2 regions of the Streptomyces sp. NPDC008317 genome follow, and region 1 is predicted to be linked to the other one. Evidence: riboswitches for the same ligand, from Rfam matches in the RefSeq annotation. Region 1 holds a riboswitch; the other holds the start of a gene.
The links. Region 1 has a riboswitch for thiamine pyrophosphate ahead of thiC (phosphomethylpyrimidine synthase ThiC). Riboswitches for the same ligand answer to the same signal wherever they lie in the genome.

Region 2: linked by a shared signal. The riboswitch ahead of ACFY9V_RS13795 (thiamine ABC transporter substrate-binding protein) and the one ahead of thiC (phosphomethylpyrimidine synthase ThiC) in region 1 are both predicted to bind thiamine pyrophosphate.

Annotation. Positions count from the first base shown of each region.
Region 1 is NZ_JBIBFQ010000001.1:611,999-619,328, reverse strand. It holds gene ACFY9V_RS02560 (helix-turn-helix domain-containing protein) at 1-744, opposite strand, end outside; gene ACFY9V_RS02555 (LuxR C-terminal-related transcriptional regulator) at 1,086-2,123, opposite strand; gene ACFY9V_RS02550 (hypothetical protein) at 2,232-3,059, opposite strand; partial or broken gene ACFY9V_RS02545 (XRE family transcriptional regulator) at 3,165-3,269, shown strand; gene ACFY9V_RS02540 (NUDIX domain-containing protein) at 3,274-3,744, shown strand; gene thiC (phosphomethylpyrimidine synthase ThiC) at 3,780-5,591, opposite strand; TPP riboswitch at 5,710-5,855, opposite strand; gene ACFY9V_RS02530 (YibE/F family protein) at 5,916-7,313, shown strand; gene ACFY9V_RS02525 (DUF5326 family protein) at 7,270-7,330, opposite strand, start outside.
Region 2 is NZ_JBIBFQ010000004.1:86,908-94,237, reverse strand. It holds gene tsf (translation elongation factor Ts) at 1-196, shown strand, start outside; gene pyrH (UMP kinase) at 363-1,121, shown strand; gene frr (ribosome recycling factor) at 1,267-1,824, shown strand; gene ACFY9V_RS13805 (phosphatidate cytidylyltransferase) at 2,044-3,069, shown strand; gene rlmN (23S rRNA (adenine(2503)-C(2))-methyltransferase RlmN) at 3,157-4,263, shown strand; TPP riboswitch at 4,355-4,466, shown strand; gene ACFY9V_RS13795 (thiamine ABC transporter substrate-binding protein) at 4,460-5,557, shown strand; gene ACFY9V_RS13790 (iron ABC transporter permease) at 5,716-7,330, shown strand, end outside.

The DNA of each region.
Region 1 (7,330 bases):
GACGTAACCGCCTGCCGGTGGCCGCAGCAGCCGTACCTGGCCGTCATGGTGCAGCGCGACCCGGGTGGACTCGCTCTCCGCCTGCCACAGCCGGGCCAGTTCGGGGTCCTCGCGCAGTTCGGCGATGACGCGGAGCAGCTCCTGGTCGGGCCCGGTCTGCGGCTGGTGGTGCGCGGTCTGCGCCTGGAGCCGGAGCTGGCGCAGGAACGCCGTCGCCCAGCCGGTCCGCCACTCGGCGCACAACTGCCGCGCGTACGGCGCGAAGAGCACGAAGCGCAGCAGATTCGCGGGCGGCGGCTGGCCCGCGGGCTCGAAGAGCTGGCGCCACGCCTGGTTGGTCTCCAGAATCCGCCAGGCGCCGTCCACGGTGAGGGCGGGGACCTGGAGCGCGTGGAGGTACGACGTCCAGCCGGTGACGGCCTCGGGGTCGGGTTCCGCCGGGCCGCGCGGCGGGTAGCCGCCGGTGACGATGAACCACAGCTCGTCGCGCTTGCGCGAGTCCAGCCGCAGCGCGTTGGCGAGGCTGTCGAGGCGGTGGGCGGGGATGGGGCGTCCGCAGCCCTCCCAGTCCTGGTAGAGGCGCGGTGATATGCCCAGGCGCTGGGCCACCGCGTGCTGGCTCAGGCCCGGCGGGCGGTAACCGTTGTGGCCCGTGATGGGCTCGGGTTCGCCCACGAAATTTCTGCGGGCCTCGCGCAGGAACTCCTGGATCAGCGGTGGGTCCTCGTCGGAACGACGGTCCATGGCTTGTCCCCCGGATCTTCTCGGCTGCCGCGTCCTTGGGGGTGAGGGGTCACCCGGCGTCCGCGGCCTGCGATTTCGCGCCCCCGCTCATGCTAAGCGGGGATGCTCGCGAGCCGCCGGAATCGCCTTGTCCACATCGGGCACTGTCCCAAGTGCGACACACTTCGGTGGTGGGGTGGTGGGGTGGTGTGCTGGTTCACCAGTCCGGTGGGGTGGTCGCGCGGATGCGGTGGTCACGCGGGTGCGGTGGGTGTCCCGGGTGCGGTGGGCGTCCCGGATGCGGTGGATGGACGGCGGCGCACGGCCGTACGGTGCGGCCCGCGGGGTACGGTGCGGCCGGGTCAGAGGTCGTCCGGGTCGAGCAGCCGGGCCAGCTTCAGGCCGACCTCGAAGCGGCTGGAGACCTGGAGCCGTTCCATCAGCTTGGTCATCACGCGCTGCACGGTGCGCCGGGCGACGCCCAGCGTCCTGGCGATGCGGTCGTCACTGTAGCCGTTGGCCATCAGCCGGATGATGGTCCGCTCCTGGTCGGTGAAGTCCGTGGCGGCGCCGGGGTCGTCGTCGCTGTCGGGGGCGGGGGTGGCTTGACCGCCGCGCGCCATGTGCGGCATCGGCTTCGCCCGCAGCCAGTAGTCCTCGTAGACCGAGACGTACGAGCGGGCCAGCACCGCGCCGCGCACCAGCGTCATCGACGACCGTACGTGCGGGACGCCCGGCAGGACGACGGTGTGCCGGTCCACCACCAGCAGGTCGTGCGGGCCGTGGTCGATCAGCCGGACGCCGACGCCCACGTCGGTCAGGTCGTTCAGATACTTGCTGTACTTCGGGATCTGGAGCAGCGAGCGCGGGTACAGGGCGCGGACCCGCACCCCGCGCCGTACCATCGCCGCGTCCCCGGCCAGGGAGTGCTCCAGCACCGCCATGTCCTGCGGCATCGGGCCCGGGTGCAGCGAGTCCACGGACTCCCGCGCGGTGGCGTCGATGTCGGCCAGCGCGCTCAGCCGGGTCTCCAGGTCCTCGAAGTTCTGGACGACCACCTGCTCCTGGAGCCGCGCCGCCGCCGGCCGGAACACCGTCAGCAGCGCCTGCGTCGTCTCGCTGAGCTCCGCCGCGTTCCGCAACTGCGCCGCGGCCGTGCCCAGATACGTGTCCATCGCCACCGCCAGCGCGGCGTCCGGGTCGACGGTCTCGACCCGCCCCTCCACCAGCCGGACCAGCCCCATGCCCTTCAAGGTCCGCAGCCCCGACTCCAGCCGCCCCTCGTCCAGCCCCACCAGCCCCGCCAGCCCCGCGTACGGAGCCCCACCGCCGTTCGCCACCGCCGTATAGATCACGACGGCGGACTCGATATCCCGCCCCTCACCCCTCGCCTGCCCCATCCCCTGCCCTCTTCCCCACCCACCACCCGACCCGCCCGATTCTCCCCCACCCCCCTTTTCCCCCAACAGCCCGTCCACCAGGTCTTCACCGGCCGCAGGTGCCGGCGATCAGCGAGCACCGCGTTCTTGGCGCTGCTGAGTGCGCAATCCGAGCAGCCTGCGATGGTCGTCGTCCTCGCTCAAGCCCTCGCCGATGGCCAAGAGGGACAGAAGTTGCAGAGGCCGCCCGGTCGATGCCGCGGCCTCCATTTTGTGGTGGCCGTCGAGCAGGAAATGCGTAAGCCCCCAGTGCTCGTAGTAGTCGGTCGCCCCGGTGTTCATCGCGGGCATGCAGCGGTCCAGAGTCGACACCGCCACCGCCGTCGGTACCGCTCCGCCTCCCAACCGCTCGGCGTAGTCCGCCACCCGCTCCCGTTCGTTCCAGGACGGCGGCACCATCGGCACGACGAACTCGTAGAAATGCGCCTCGTTGTCGACCGGTGTCTCGAACGTACGGAAATACGGCGTGCACGGGTGGTCCGGGAGGCCCCAGAACCCGTCGATGCCCCATGTGGCGACCTTCTCGCCGCTGAAGTAGTCACCTTCCTTGCCGGGAAAGACCAGGCTCGGCTCGATGCGAAGCAGCAAGGGGCGGTAGTCGCCTTCCGGCAGCAAGGAGCCGAACGCCTGGAGGACGCCGTCGTCCACATCCGTGAGGTGGCCGGCGAGACGGTCCCGTACGCCCTCCGGCGACAGCGTCCCCTGGGCACCCTCAAGCCGCCGGAAGAGCAGCCCGCACGTCCCGCACCAGAAGCTGCGCTCGAACGCCGGCTCACCGTCGAGCGCCAGAAGTCTGAGACCGGCCCCCGCCCCCGCCCGCCTGGGACCCTCTTCGAACCTGAGCCGCGCCTCGGACGAGGGAACTCCGAGTCTGCGCGGTTCGCCTGCGATCAGCATCACGCGCACAACCGTACGAGACCCCCTCCGCTGTCCCGCCCCCTCCCGGCCAGGTGTCCCGCCTCGGGACGGTCCCGCACCAGCCGAACCGTGGCACGCAGGGCCGTCTGGCACCTGCGGCAGCACGGCGACGGCAGCCTGTTCGACACCTACGCCGACAGCTTCGACGCCGTATGGGCCACGGCGCAGCCCGCGCCTCGGGAACACTGACGCCATGGCACGCACCGAGTTCTACGACGATCCGGACGCTCCCGCACCGAACAGTCTCGTCGTCGCCGCGTCTGCCGTCGTCACCGACGAGCAGGGTCGCATCCTGCTCCAGCGGCGCCGCGACAACGGCTTGTGGGCGCTGCCCGGGGGCGGCATGGAGATGACCGATTCCCTGCCCGGCACGGCGGTGCGCGAGGTCAAGGAGGAGACCGGCCTGGACGTGGAGATCACCGGGCTCGTCGGCACGTACACCGATCCGCGCCACGTGATCGCGTACACGGACGGGGAGGTACGCCGACAGTTCAACGTCTGCTTCACCGCCCGGGTCACCGGCGGGGAGCTGGCCGTCTCGGACGAGTCCACGGAAGTGCGCTTCGTCGCGGCCGGGGAGGTGGACGAGCTGCCGATGCATCACACGCAGCGGCTCAGGGTCGGTCACTTTCTGGAGGGACGGGAGCGGCCGTATCTGGGGTGAGGGCCCCGGCACCGGGGTGCCGGGGCCCTCGGGTGTCAGTCCGCCAGCGGCAGGTACACGCGGTTGCCGGCGGCGGCGAACTCGCGGGACTTCTGGGCCATGCCCAGCTCGGCCTCGGAGGCGGAGGCGGAGGCGGGGGCTACTGGGCCGCCGTGGTCGCGGCGGATGTCGTGGGAGATCTTCATCGAGCAGAATTTCGGGCCGCACATGGAGCAGAAGTGGGCGGTCTTGGCGGGCTCGGCGGGGAGCGTCTCGTCGTGGAAGGCGCGGGCGGTGGCGGGGTCGAGGGCGAGGTTGAACTGGTCTTCCCAGCGGAATTCGAAGCGCGCGTCGGAGAGGGCGTCGTCCCACGCCTGGGCGCCCTCGTGCCCCTTGGCGAGGTCGGCGGCGTGGGCGGCGATCTTGTAGGTGATCACACCGGTCTTGACGTCGTCGCGGTCGGGCAGCCCGAGGTGTTCCTTGGGGGTGACGTAGCAGAGCATCGCGGTGCCCCACCAGGCGATCATCGCGGCGCCGATGCCGGAGGTGATGTGGTCGTAGGCGGGGGCGATGTCGGTGGTGAGCGGGCCGAGCGTGTAGAACGGGGCCTCTTCGCAGATCTCCTGCTGGAGGTCGATGTTCTCCTTGATCTTGTGCATGGGCACGTGCCCGGGGCCCTCGATCATCGTCTGCACCTGGTGCCGCTTGGCGACGGTGTTCAGCTCGCCGAGAGTGCGCAGTTCGGCGAACTGCGCCTCGTCGTTGGCGTCCGCGATGGAGCCGGGGCGCAGGCCGTCGCCGAGCGAGTACGTGACGTCGTACGCGGCCAGGATCTCGCACAGCTCCTCGAAGTGCGTGTAGAGGAAGCTCTCCTGGTGGTGCGCCAGGCACCACGCGGCCATGATCGAGCCGCCGCGCGAGACGATGCCGGTCTTGCGGCGGGCGGTCAGCGGGACGTAGCGGAGCAGCACGCCCGCGTGCACCGTCATGTAGTCGACGCCCTGCTCGGCCTGTTCGATGACGGTGTCGCGGTAGACGTCCCAACTCAGCTCTTCCGCGCGGCCGTCGACCTTCTCCAGCGCCTGGTAGAGCGGGACGGTGCCGATGGGGACGGGGGAGTTGCGCAGCACCCACTCGCGGGTGGTGTGGATGTTGCGGCCGGTGGACAGGTCCATGACCGTGTCGGCGCCCCAGCGGGTGGCCCAGGTCATCTTGTCGACCTCCTCCTCGATGGAGGAAGTGACCGCCGAATTGCCGATGTTGGCGTTGACCTTCACCAGGAACCGCTTGCCGATGATCATCGGCTCGATCTCCGGGTGGTTGATGTTGGCGGGCAGTACGGCCCTCCCCGCGGCGATCTCGTCCCGGACGATCTCGGACGGGACGTTCTCGCGCAGCGCGACGTACTCCATCTCCGGCGTGATCTCGCCCCGCCTGGCGTAGGCGAGTTGGGTGACCGGCGTCCCGGTACGGCCCCGGCGGGGGAGCCGGGGGCGGCCGGGGAAGACCGCGTCGAGATTGCGGAGCCCGCCGCGCGGCGAGGTGTGCTTGAGGCCGTCGTCCTCGGGGCGGACCGGCCGTCCCGGGTACTCCTCGGTGTCGCCGCGCGCGATGATCCAGTGCTCCCGGAGCGGGGCGAGCCCGCGCCGGACGTCCGTCTCCACGGACGGATCGGTGTACGGGCCCGACGTGTCGTACAGCGTCACGTCGTTCCCATTGGTGAGGTGCACCTGCCGGACCGGCACCCGCAGGTCCGGCCGCGATCCGACGACGTACGACTTGTGCCAGCCGATGTCCCGTACGGGACCGTCCACTTCGGTACGGTTCGAGCCGTCCGCTTCCGTACCGTTCGAGGCGGCCGACTCCATACGATTCGAGGCGGCCGACTCCGTACGGATCGAGCCCTCCGCTTCCGTACGATTCGAGCCGACCGACTCCGTACGGGCGGATTCGTCCCCGTCGGATCCAGGCGTGTGCGCGTCCTGCATGGTCATGAGACCCACTCCCTACGCCGGCATTACCCGGTAACAGGTTCAGCGGTCGGCGCAGCGTTCGTCCCGGCGGTCATGCCGTGCCGGCAACAGGTTCAGCGCCCTCTCAGCCCGGTGCTCCGAGCTCCCGCGTTTGCAAAGGTGCCCCCACGGTAGCGGTTCGGCGAGGACAGGCACCAGGGATCTTGCGATGATCAGCCCGTGGAAGAGCCCCCGCAGAGCCCAAGTCCCGGCCCCGGACCCGGCCACGGCCCTGGCCCCGGCCCCGGCCCCGGCCCCGGCGCGAGCCACGGGCACAGTCACGGACACAGCCACAGTCATGGCCACGGTCACGGCCCCGTGCCGCCGGTCTCCCAGCACCTGCGCAAGGTCATCGCCGCGATCCTGGTCCCCTTCGCCGCCGCCGTCGTCGTCGGCCTGATCGTGCTGTGGCCGGGCGGCGCGCCCCAACACGCCCGCAGCGGCGTCGGCTTCGACCAGCAGACCCGGCAGGGCAAGGTGGTGCGACTGGTCGACGTGTCCTGCAAGGCGGAGAACCCGGGCCAGTCGTCGTCGGCCGCGAGCGACACGTGCCAGAAGGCCACCATCGAGGTCGAGTCGGGGCCCGACAAGGGGACGACCTTCACCGAGATCGTGCACCCCGACCAGTCCCGCCGCTACACCAAGGGCGAGGGCGTGGTCCTCGCGTACGCGCCCAACGCCCCCGCCGGGCTGCGCTATTCGGTCACCGACGTGGACCGCGGCTTCCCGCTCGCGCTGCTCGCCGGGATCTTCGCGGTCGCGGTGATCGTCGTCGGACGGCTGCGCGGTCTGATGGCCCTGATCGCACTGATCGTCTCGTTCGGGATCTTGACCCTCTTCATCCTTCCGGCCATCCTCCGCGGCGACAATCCACTGCTGGTGGCGGTGGTCGGCGGCAGCGCCATCATGCTCATCGCGCTGTACATGTGCCACGGCGTCAACGCCCGCACCTCGGTGGCCGTCCTCGGCACGCTCTGCTCACTGCTGCTGATCGGCGTCCTGGGCTCGGTCTTCATCGACTGGGCGCGGCTGACCGGCAACACCTCGGACGAGACGGGCGTGATCCACAGCCTCTATCCCGGCATCGAGATCAAGGGCGTCCTGCTCGCGGGCGTCATCATCGGCTCGCTCGGCGTGCTCGACGACGTCACCGTCACCCAGACCTCGGCGGTGTGGGAGCTGAAGGACGCCGATCCCGGCGCGAATTGGCGCAAACTCTACGGCGCCGGAATGCGGATCGGCCGCGACCACATCGCCTCGGTGGTCAACACCTTGGTGATGGCGTACGCGGGCGCCGCGCTGCCGCTGCTGCTGCTCTTCTCGATCGCGCGCAGCGGCGTCCTGCGGGTGGCCAGCAGCGAACTGGTGGCGGAGGAGATCGTCCGCACCCTGGTGGGCAGCATCGGCCTGGTCGCCTCGGTGCCGCTGACCACGGCCCTGGCGGCGCTGGTGGTCAGCGCCGACCGGCACGAGAGGAGCGGCGGCAAGAACGGTGACGACAACGGCGGCAAGGGCGCGACCGGCCCCGCCGGACCTACCAGTCCCGCCCCGACCCGGAGGAGCCACCGCCGCCGGTGACCCGCTTGACGACCAGC
Region 2 (7,330 bases), on a different contig from region 1:
GGCCACCGCCCGCGAGGAGGGCAAGCCCGAGGCCGCCCTGGCGCGCATCGTCGAGGGCCGGGTGAACGGCTTCTTCAAGGAGAACGTCGTCCTGGAGCAGGCCTTCGCGAAGGACTCCAAGAAGACCGTCCAGAAGGTGCTGGACGAGGCCGGCGTCACGCTGAAGCGTTTCGCGCGTTTCCGCGTCGGCGTCTGATCGCGCTGGACACGAAAGCAGCGAATGACCGACGGCCCGGCTAGGGTCGTACGCGGTCGGCCGCCCGCCGACCGGCCGCAGATGTGACGAGGAGGCCATTGCCGTACAGGGAACCCACGAGGACCCGCGGCAATGGCCTCCTTCGTACGTGCACGAGGAGATCTCCATGGACAAAGGCGCCGATACGGCCCACCACACCACCGCCCACCGCCGCTATCTGCTGAAGCTGTCCGGCGAGGCGTTCGCCGGGGGAGGCGGTCTCGGAGTCGATCCCGACGTCGTGCACGCCATCGCCCGCGAGATCGCCGCGGTCGTCGCGGACGGCTACGAGATCGCCCTCGTCGTCGGCGGCGGCAACTTCTTCCGCGGCGCCGAACTCCAGCAGCGCGGCATGGACCGGGCCCGCTCGGACTACATGGGCATGCTCGGCACGGTCATGAACTGCCTGGCCCTCCAGGACTTCCTGGAGAAGGAGGGCGTCGAGACCCGCGTGCAGACCGCGATCACCATGGGCCAGGTCGCCGAGCCGTACATCCCGCTGCGGGCCGTACGGCACCTGGAGAAGGGCCGCGTCGTCATCTTCGGCGCCGGTATGGGCATGCCGTACTTCTCCACCGACACCACCGCCGCCCAGCGGGCCCTGGAGATCGACGCGGCGGCCATGCTGATGGGCAAGAACGGGGTCGACGGGGTCTACGACTCCGACCCCAAGCTGAACCCGGACGCGGTGAAGTTCGACGCCCTGGAGTACGGCGAGGTCATCACCCGCGACCTGCGGGTCGCCGACCTCACCGCGATCACCCTCTGCCAGGACAACAAGCTGCCGATCCTCGTCTTCGAGCTGCTCGCCGAAGGGAACATCGCGCGGGCCGTGAAGGGTGAGAAGATCGGCACGCTGGTCAACGACCGGGGCTCCAGGGCTTAATGACCGCCCGAGCGCCGGGTGGTGACACGTCCCGGTTCGCCCGGTCCGGGGATGGACAACAGGCTGCCGGTCGGACACCGTGCAGGAAAGACGCGCGCAGGGGCCCGACCGTCAGGCTCCGCCTTCTGAATACCAGGAGCACATGGTGATTGAAGAGACCCTCCTCGAGGCCGAGGAGAAGATGGAGAAGGCCGTCGTCGTCGCCAAGGAGGACTTCGCGGCGATCCGTACCGGCCGGGCGCACCCCGCGATGTTCAACAAGATCGTGGCCGAGTACTACGGCGCGCCCACCCCGATCAACCAGCTCGCCTCGTTCGCGGTGCCCGAGCCGCGGATGGCGGTGATCACCCCCTTCGACAGCAGCAGTCTGCGCAACATCGAGGAGGCGATCCGCAACTCCGACCTCGGCGTCAACCCGAGCAACGACGGCCGGATCATCCGGGTGGCGTTCCCGCAGCTCACCGAGGAGCGGCGCCGGGAGTACATCAAGGTCGCCAAGACCAAGGGCGAGGACGCCAAGATCTCGATCCGCAGCGTCCGCCGCAAGGCCAAGGAGACCCTCGACAAGCTCGTCAAGGACGGCGAGTCGGGCGAGGACGAGGTGCGCCGCGCGGAGAAGGAGCTGGACGACACGACGTCGAAGTACGTCGCCCAGGTCGACGAGCTGCTCAAGCACAAGGAAGCCGAGCTGCTGGAGGTCTGACCGGGCCGGGCCCCCGGGCCCGCCCCGGAAACACCGCCCCGGACATCTCAGTCCGTCCGGACACGCCCGTCCGGACACGCCCGTCCGGACACGCCCGTCCGGACACGCCCGTCCTGGCACCGTTCCTGACGCCCGTCCGGACACCGGCAGTACGACCGTATGCACGATCCCGCCCTCAGCCCTTCCCGGCCGACACACGACGACGCGAGGCGAAGCTCAGTGAACGACTCTTCCTGGGGCGCTTCGCCACGCGCCGGTCACTGGGGAGCGCCCGAGGACACGGTCACCAACGGCGCGGCCGACGGCTCGATTGCGGATGACACGATCATCTATCCGGCGGGTTCCGCACCCGATTCCGGGCGCGGCAGGAAGACTCCTCCTATGCCAACCGCCCCGGAGCCGACACCGCCGCCGCAGCCCCCCGCGAAGAAGTCCGCAGGGCGGAATCTGCGCGCGGCGATAGGGGTCGGCCTCGGCCTCGGCGCGGTCATCGTCGCCTCGCTCTTCATCGTGAAGGCGGTGTTCGTCGGCGTCGTGGTCGTCGCCGCCGCCGTCGGCGTCTGGGAGCTGACCTCGCGGCTGGCGGAGCGCAAGGGCATCCGCGCCCCGCTGATCCCGATCGCGGCCGGCGGTACGGCGATGATCATCGCCGGGTATCTGCGCGGCGCGGACGGCGCCTGGGTGGCGATGGCCCTCACCGCGCTCGCCATCCTCGTGTGGCGCATGACGGAGCCGCCCGAGAACTACCTGCGCGACGTCACCGCCGGCGTCTTCGCCGCCTTCTACGTGCCCTTCCTGGCCACCTTCGTGGTCATGATGCTCGCCGCCGACGACGGCCCGCGCCGCGTCCTGGTCTTCCTGCTGCTCACCGTGATCAGCGACACCGGCGCCTACGCCGTCGGCTGGCGCTTCGGCAAGCACAGGCTCGCGCCCCGCATCAGCCCCGGCAAGACCCGCGAGGGCCTGCTCGGCGCGATCTCCTTCGCCATGGTCGCGGGCGCCCTGCTCATGCAGTACGTCATCGACGACGGCCGCTGGTGGCAGGGCCTCCTCCTCGGCCTCGCCGCCGCCGTCAGCGCCACCCTCGGCGACCTCGGCGAATCCATGATCAAGCGCGACCTCGGCATCAAGGACATGGGCACCCTCCTGCCGGGCCACGGCGGCATCATGGACCGCCTCGACTCCCTGCTCCCCACCGCCCCCGTCGTCTGGCTCCTCCTGGCCGTCTTCGTCGGCACCGGCTGACCCCCCGGACGGCCCGCCGCCCGAGCGACAGCCCCGGACCAGCGGGCGACCGGCCGACCCATTTCGATCTGCGACACTTGTCAGATCATGCCTGTACCCGGAGAACTCACTTTTGCCGCGCCGCGTGGGGCCAAGAAGCCGCCGCGGCACCTTGCCGACCTCACTCCCGTCGAGCGGCGGGAGGCGGTGGCCGCGCTCGGGGAGAAGCCGTTCCGGGCGAAGCAACTGTCGCAGCACTACTTCGCGCGGTACGCCGACGATCCGGCGGCGTGGACGGACATTCCGGCCGCGGCGCGGGGGAAGCTGGCGGAGGACCTGCTGCCGGAGCTGATGACGGTGGTGCGGCACGCGTCGTGCGACGACGGGGACACCCGTAAGACGCTGTGGAAGCTGTTCGACGGGACGCTCGTCGAGTCGGTGCTGATGCGGTACCCGGACCGGGTCACGATGTGCATCTCCTCGCAGGCGGGCTGCGGCATGAACTGCCCGTTCTGCGCGACCGGGCAGGCCGGTCTCGACCGGAATCTGTCCACCGCCGAGATCGTGCACCAGATCGTCGCGGGCATGAAGAGCCTGCGCGACGGCGAGGTGCCCGGGGGGCCCGCGCGGCTGTCGAACATCGTCTTCATGGGGATGGGCGAGCCGCTGGCCAACTACAAGCGCGTGATCGGCGCGATCCGCCGCCTCACCGACCCCGAGCCGGACGGCCTCGGCCTGTCGCAGCGCGGCATCACCGTCTCCACGGTCGGCCTGGTCCCGGCGATCTACCGGTTCGCCGACGAGGGGCTGAAGTGCCGCCTCGCGGTCTCGCTGCACGCGCCCGACGACGAGCTGCGCGACACCCTGGTGCCGGTCAACACCCGCTGGAAGGTCCGCGAGGTGCTGGACGCGGCCTGGCACTACGCCGAGGTCTCCGGCCGCCGGATCTCCATCGAGTACGCGCTGATCCGGGACATCAACGACCAGGCGTGGCGCGCGGACCGGCTCGGCCGGATGCTGAAGAACCACCGGGTGCACGTCAATCTGATCCCGCTCAACCCCACGCCCGGCTCCAAGTGGACGGCCTCCCGGCCGGAGGACGAGCGGGCGTTCGTCGCCGCGCTCGAGTCCCACGGCGTGCCCGTGACCGTGCGGGACACCCGCGGCCAGGAGATCGACGGCGCGTGCGGCCAGCTCGCGGCCTCGGAGCGCTGAGGCGCCGGGCGCGTTAAGGGCCCGGCGCTGACCAGCCCTTTCGCACCTGCTGCTATCGTGCTCGTGCAATCACACAAGTACGTACAAGTGAACATTCCGACAGGGGAGCGCCTGAGACGGCGCTGAGAGTGCGGCCCACGAGACCGCAGACCCTCGGACCTGATCCGGGTCATACCGGCGTAGGGAGTCTGCACAGATGAACACCATCCGTCGGCGTGCCATCGGCGCGCTCGTCCTGGCCACGGTCGGCGCCACCGCGCTCGCCGCGTGCGGCAGCGACTCGGGCGGCACCAAGACCAGCGGCGGCAGCACGTCCAAGACCGTGACGCTGGTCAGCCACGACTCCTTCGCGGCGTCCGACGCCGTGCTCAAGGACTTCACCAAGGAGACCGGCTACACGGTCAAGGTGCTGCGCGGCGGAGACGCGGGCGCGGCCGTCAACCAGGCGATCCTCACCAAGGACCACCCGCAGGGCGACGTCTTCTTCGGCGTCGACAACACGCTGCTGTCCCGCGCGCTCGACAACGGCCTGTTCACCCCGTACGCGGCCAAGGGCCTCGACCAGGTGCCCGCCGACCTCCAACTCGACGCGGCCAAGCACCGGGTGACGCCCATCGACTCCGGTGACGTCTGCGTCAACTACGACCGGGCGTACTTCACCGCGCACAAGCTGGCCCCGCCCGTCACCTTCGCGGACCTGGTCAAGCCGGAGTACAAGAACCTGCTGGTCACCGAGAACGCCGCGACGTCCTCGCCCGGTCTGGCCTTCCTGCTCGGCAGCGCCGCCGCCTACGGGGACTCCGACTGGCAGTCGTACTGGAAGCAGCTCAAGGCCAACGGCGTCGAGGTCGTGGACGGTTGGGAGCAGGCGTACAACGACCGCTTCTCCGGTTCCTCGGCAGGCAAGAAGGCCAAGGGCGACAAGCCGCTGGTCGTGTCGTACGCGTCCAGCCCGCCCGCCGAGGTCGTGGGCGTCACCCCCGCACCTGCCCAGTCCCCGACCGGGGTCTCCACCGGCACCTGCTTCCGGCAGATCGAATTCGCCGGGCTGCTGCACGGCGCGAAGAACACCGCGGGCGGCCAGGCGCTGATCGACTTCCTGCTGAGCAGGACGTTCCAGGAGGACATGCCCCTCCAGATGTACGTCGACCCGGTGCGCAAGGACGCCGCCGAGCCCGAGGTGTTCACCACATACGGCGCGAAGATCACCGACCCGAAGACGCTGGCGCCCGACAAGATCGCCGCCAAGCGCGACGAGTGGGTCAAGGCATGGTCGTCGATCGTCCTCAAGTGACGCCCGGCGCCGAAAAGACGGACGCGGCCGATACGTCGGGCCACGCCGATACGACGGACACGACCGGCACGTCGGACGCGACCGGCACGGCATCGGCGGTACGCGGCAGGGGCCGGTCGCTCGTACCCGGTCGCGGCACCGCGATCCGACTCGCCCTGATGGCCGTGCCCGCCGCCTTCTTCGGGGTGTTCTTCGCCTACCCCGTGATCTCCATCGTCGGCCGCGGCCTGCACCAGGGCGGCCGGTGGCAGCTCGGCCGGATCGGCGACGTCCTCGGCGACGGCTCCATCCGGCACGTGCTGTGGTTCACCTGCTGGCAGGCCGCCGCGTCCACCGCGCTGACCCTGGCCGTCGCCCTGCCCGGCGCGTATGTCTTCGCGCGGCTCGACTTCCCCGGCAAGCGGCTGCTGCGGGCCGTCGTCACCGTGCCCTTCGTGCTGCCGACCGTGGTCGCCGGTTCGGCCTTCCTCGCGCTGCTCGGCCGCGGCGGCTTCACCGACTCGCTGTGGGGCGTCCGCCTGGACACCACCGTGTGGGCGATCCTCATCGCGCACGTCTTCTTCAACTACGCGGTGGTCGTCCGCACCGTCGGCGGCCTGTGGGCGCAGCTCGACCCGCGCCAGGAAGAGGCCGCGCGGATGCTCGGCGCGAGCCGGCTCGCCGCCTGGCGGCGGGTCACGCTGCCCGCGCTCGGCCCCTCGGTGGCCGCCGCCGGGCTGATGGTGTTCCTGTTCACCTTCACCTCCTTCGGCGTGATCCAGATCCTCGGCGGCCCGCTGTACTCCACCCTCGAAGTGGAGATCTACCGGCAGACCGCGGAACTCCTCGACCTGCCGACCGCCGCCGTGCTGACCCTGCTGCAATTCGCCGCCGTCGCCGCGATCCTCGCCGTGCACGCCTGGACCGTACGCCGCCGGGAGTCCACGCTGCGGCTGGTCGACGCGGCCACCACCGCGCACCGGCCGCGCGGCAGGGGGGAGCGGACGCTGCTCGCCGGAGTGCTCGCCGTCATCGCGCTGCTGATCCTGCTGCCGCTGGGCGTGCTCGTCGCCCGCTCGCTGGACGGCCCCGACGGCTACGGCTTCGCCTTCTACCGCTCGCTCGGCTCCGTCGGCTCGGGCCGGAGCGGCGGCACCTTCACCGTCGCCCCGCTGGAGACGGTCTGGAATTCGCTGCGGTACGCCGCCGTCGCCACCGTCATCGCCTTGACGGTCGGCGGGCTCGCCGCCGCGGCCCTGGTCCGCAGGGCGGGACGGCTGGTCCGCGGCTTCGACGCGCTGCTGATGCTGCCGCTCGGCACCTCCGCCGTCACCGTAGGCTTCGGCTTCCTGATCACCCTCGACAAGCCGCCGCTCGACCTGCGGTCCTCCTGGATCCTGGTGCCGCTCGCCCAGGCGCTGGTCGGTGTGCCGTTCGTCGTACGCGTCATGCTGCCGGTGCTGCGCGCCGTGGACGACCGGTTGCGGGAGGCCGCCGCGGTGCTCGGCGCGTCACCGCTACGGGTCTGGCGCGAGGTCGAACTCCCGCTCGTCGGACGGGCGCTGGCCGTCGCCGCGGGCTTCGCCTTCGCCGTGTCGCTCGGCGAGTTCGGCGCCACCGTCTTCATCGCCCGCCCCGACAGCCCCACTCTCCCGGTCGCCGTCGCCCGCCTGCTCGGCCGCGCGGGCCCGTCCACGTACGGCCAGGCCATGGCACTGAGCACCATCCTCATGCTGGTCTGCGCCGCGTCGCTGCTGGTGCTGGAGAATCTGCGCCCGCGCGGCCGGGGCGCCG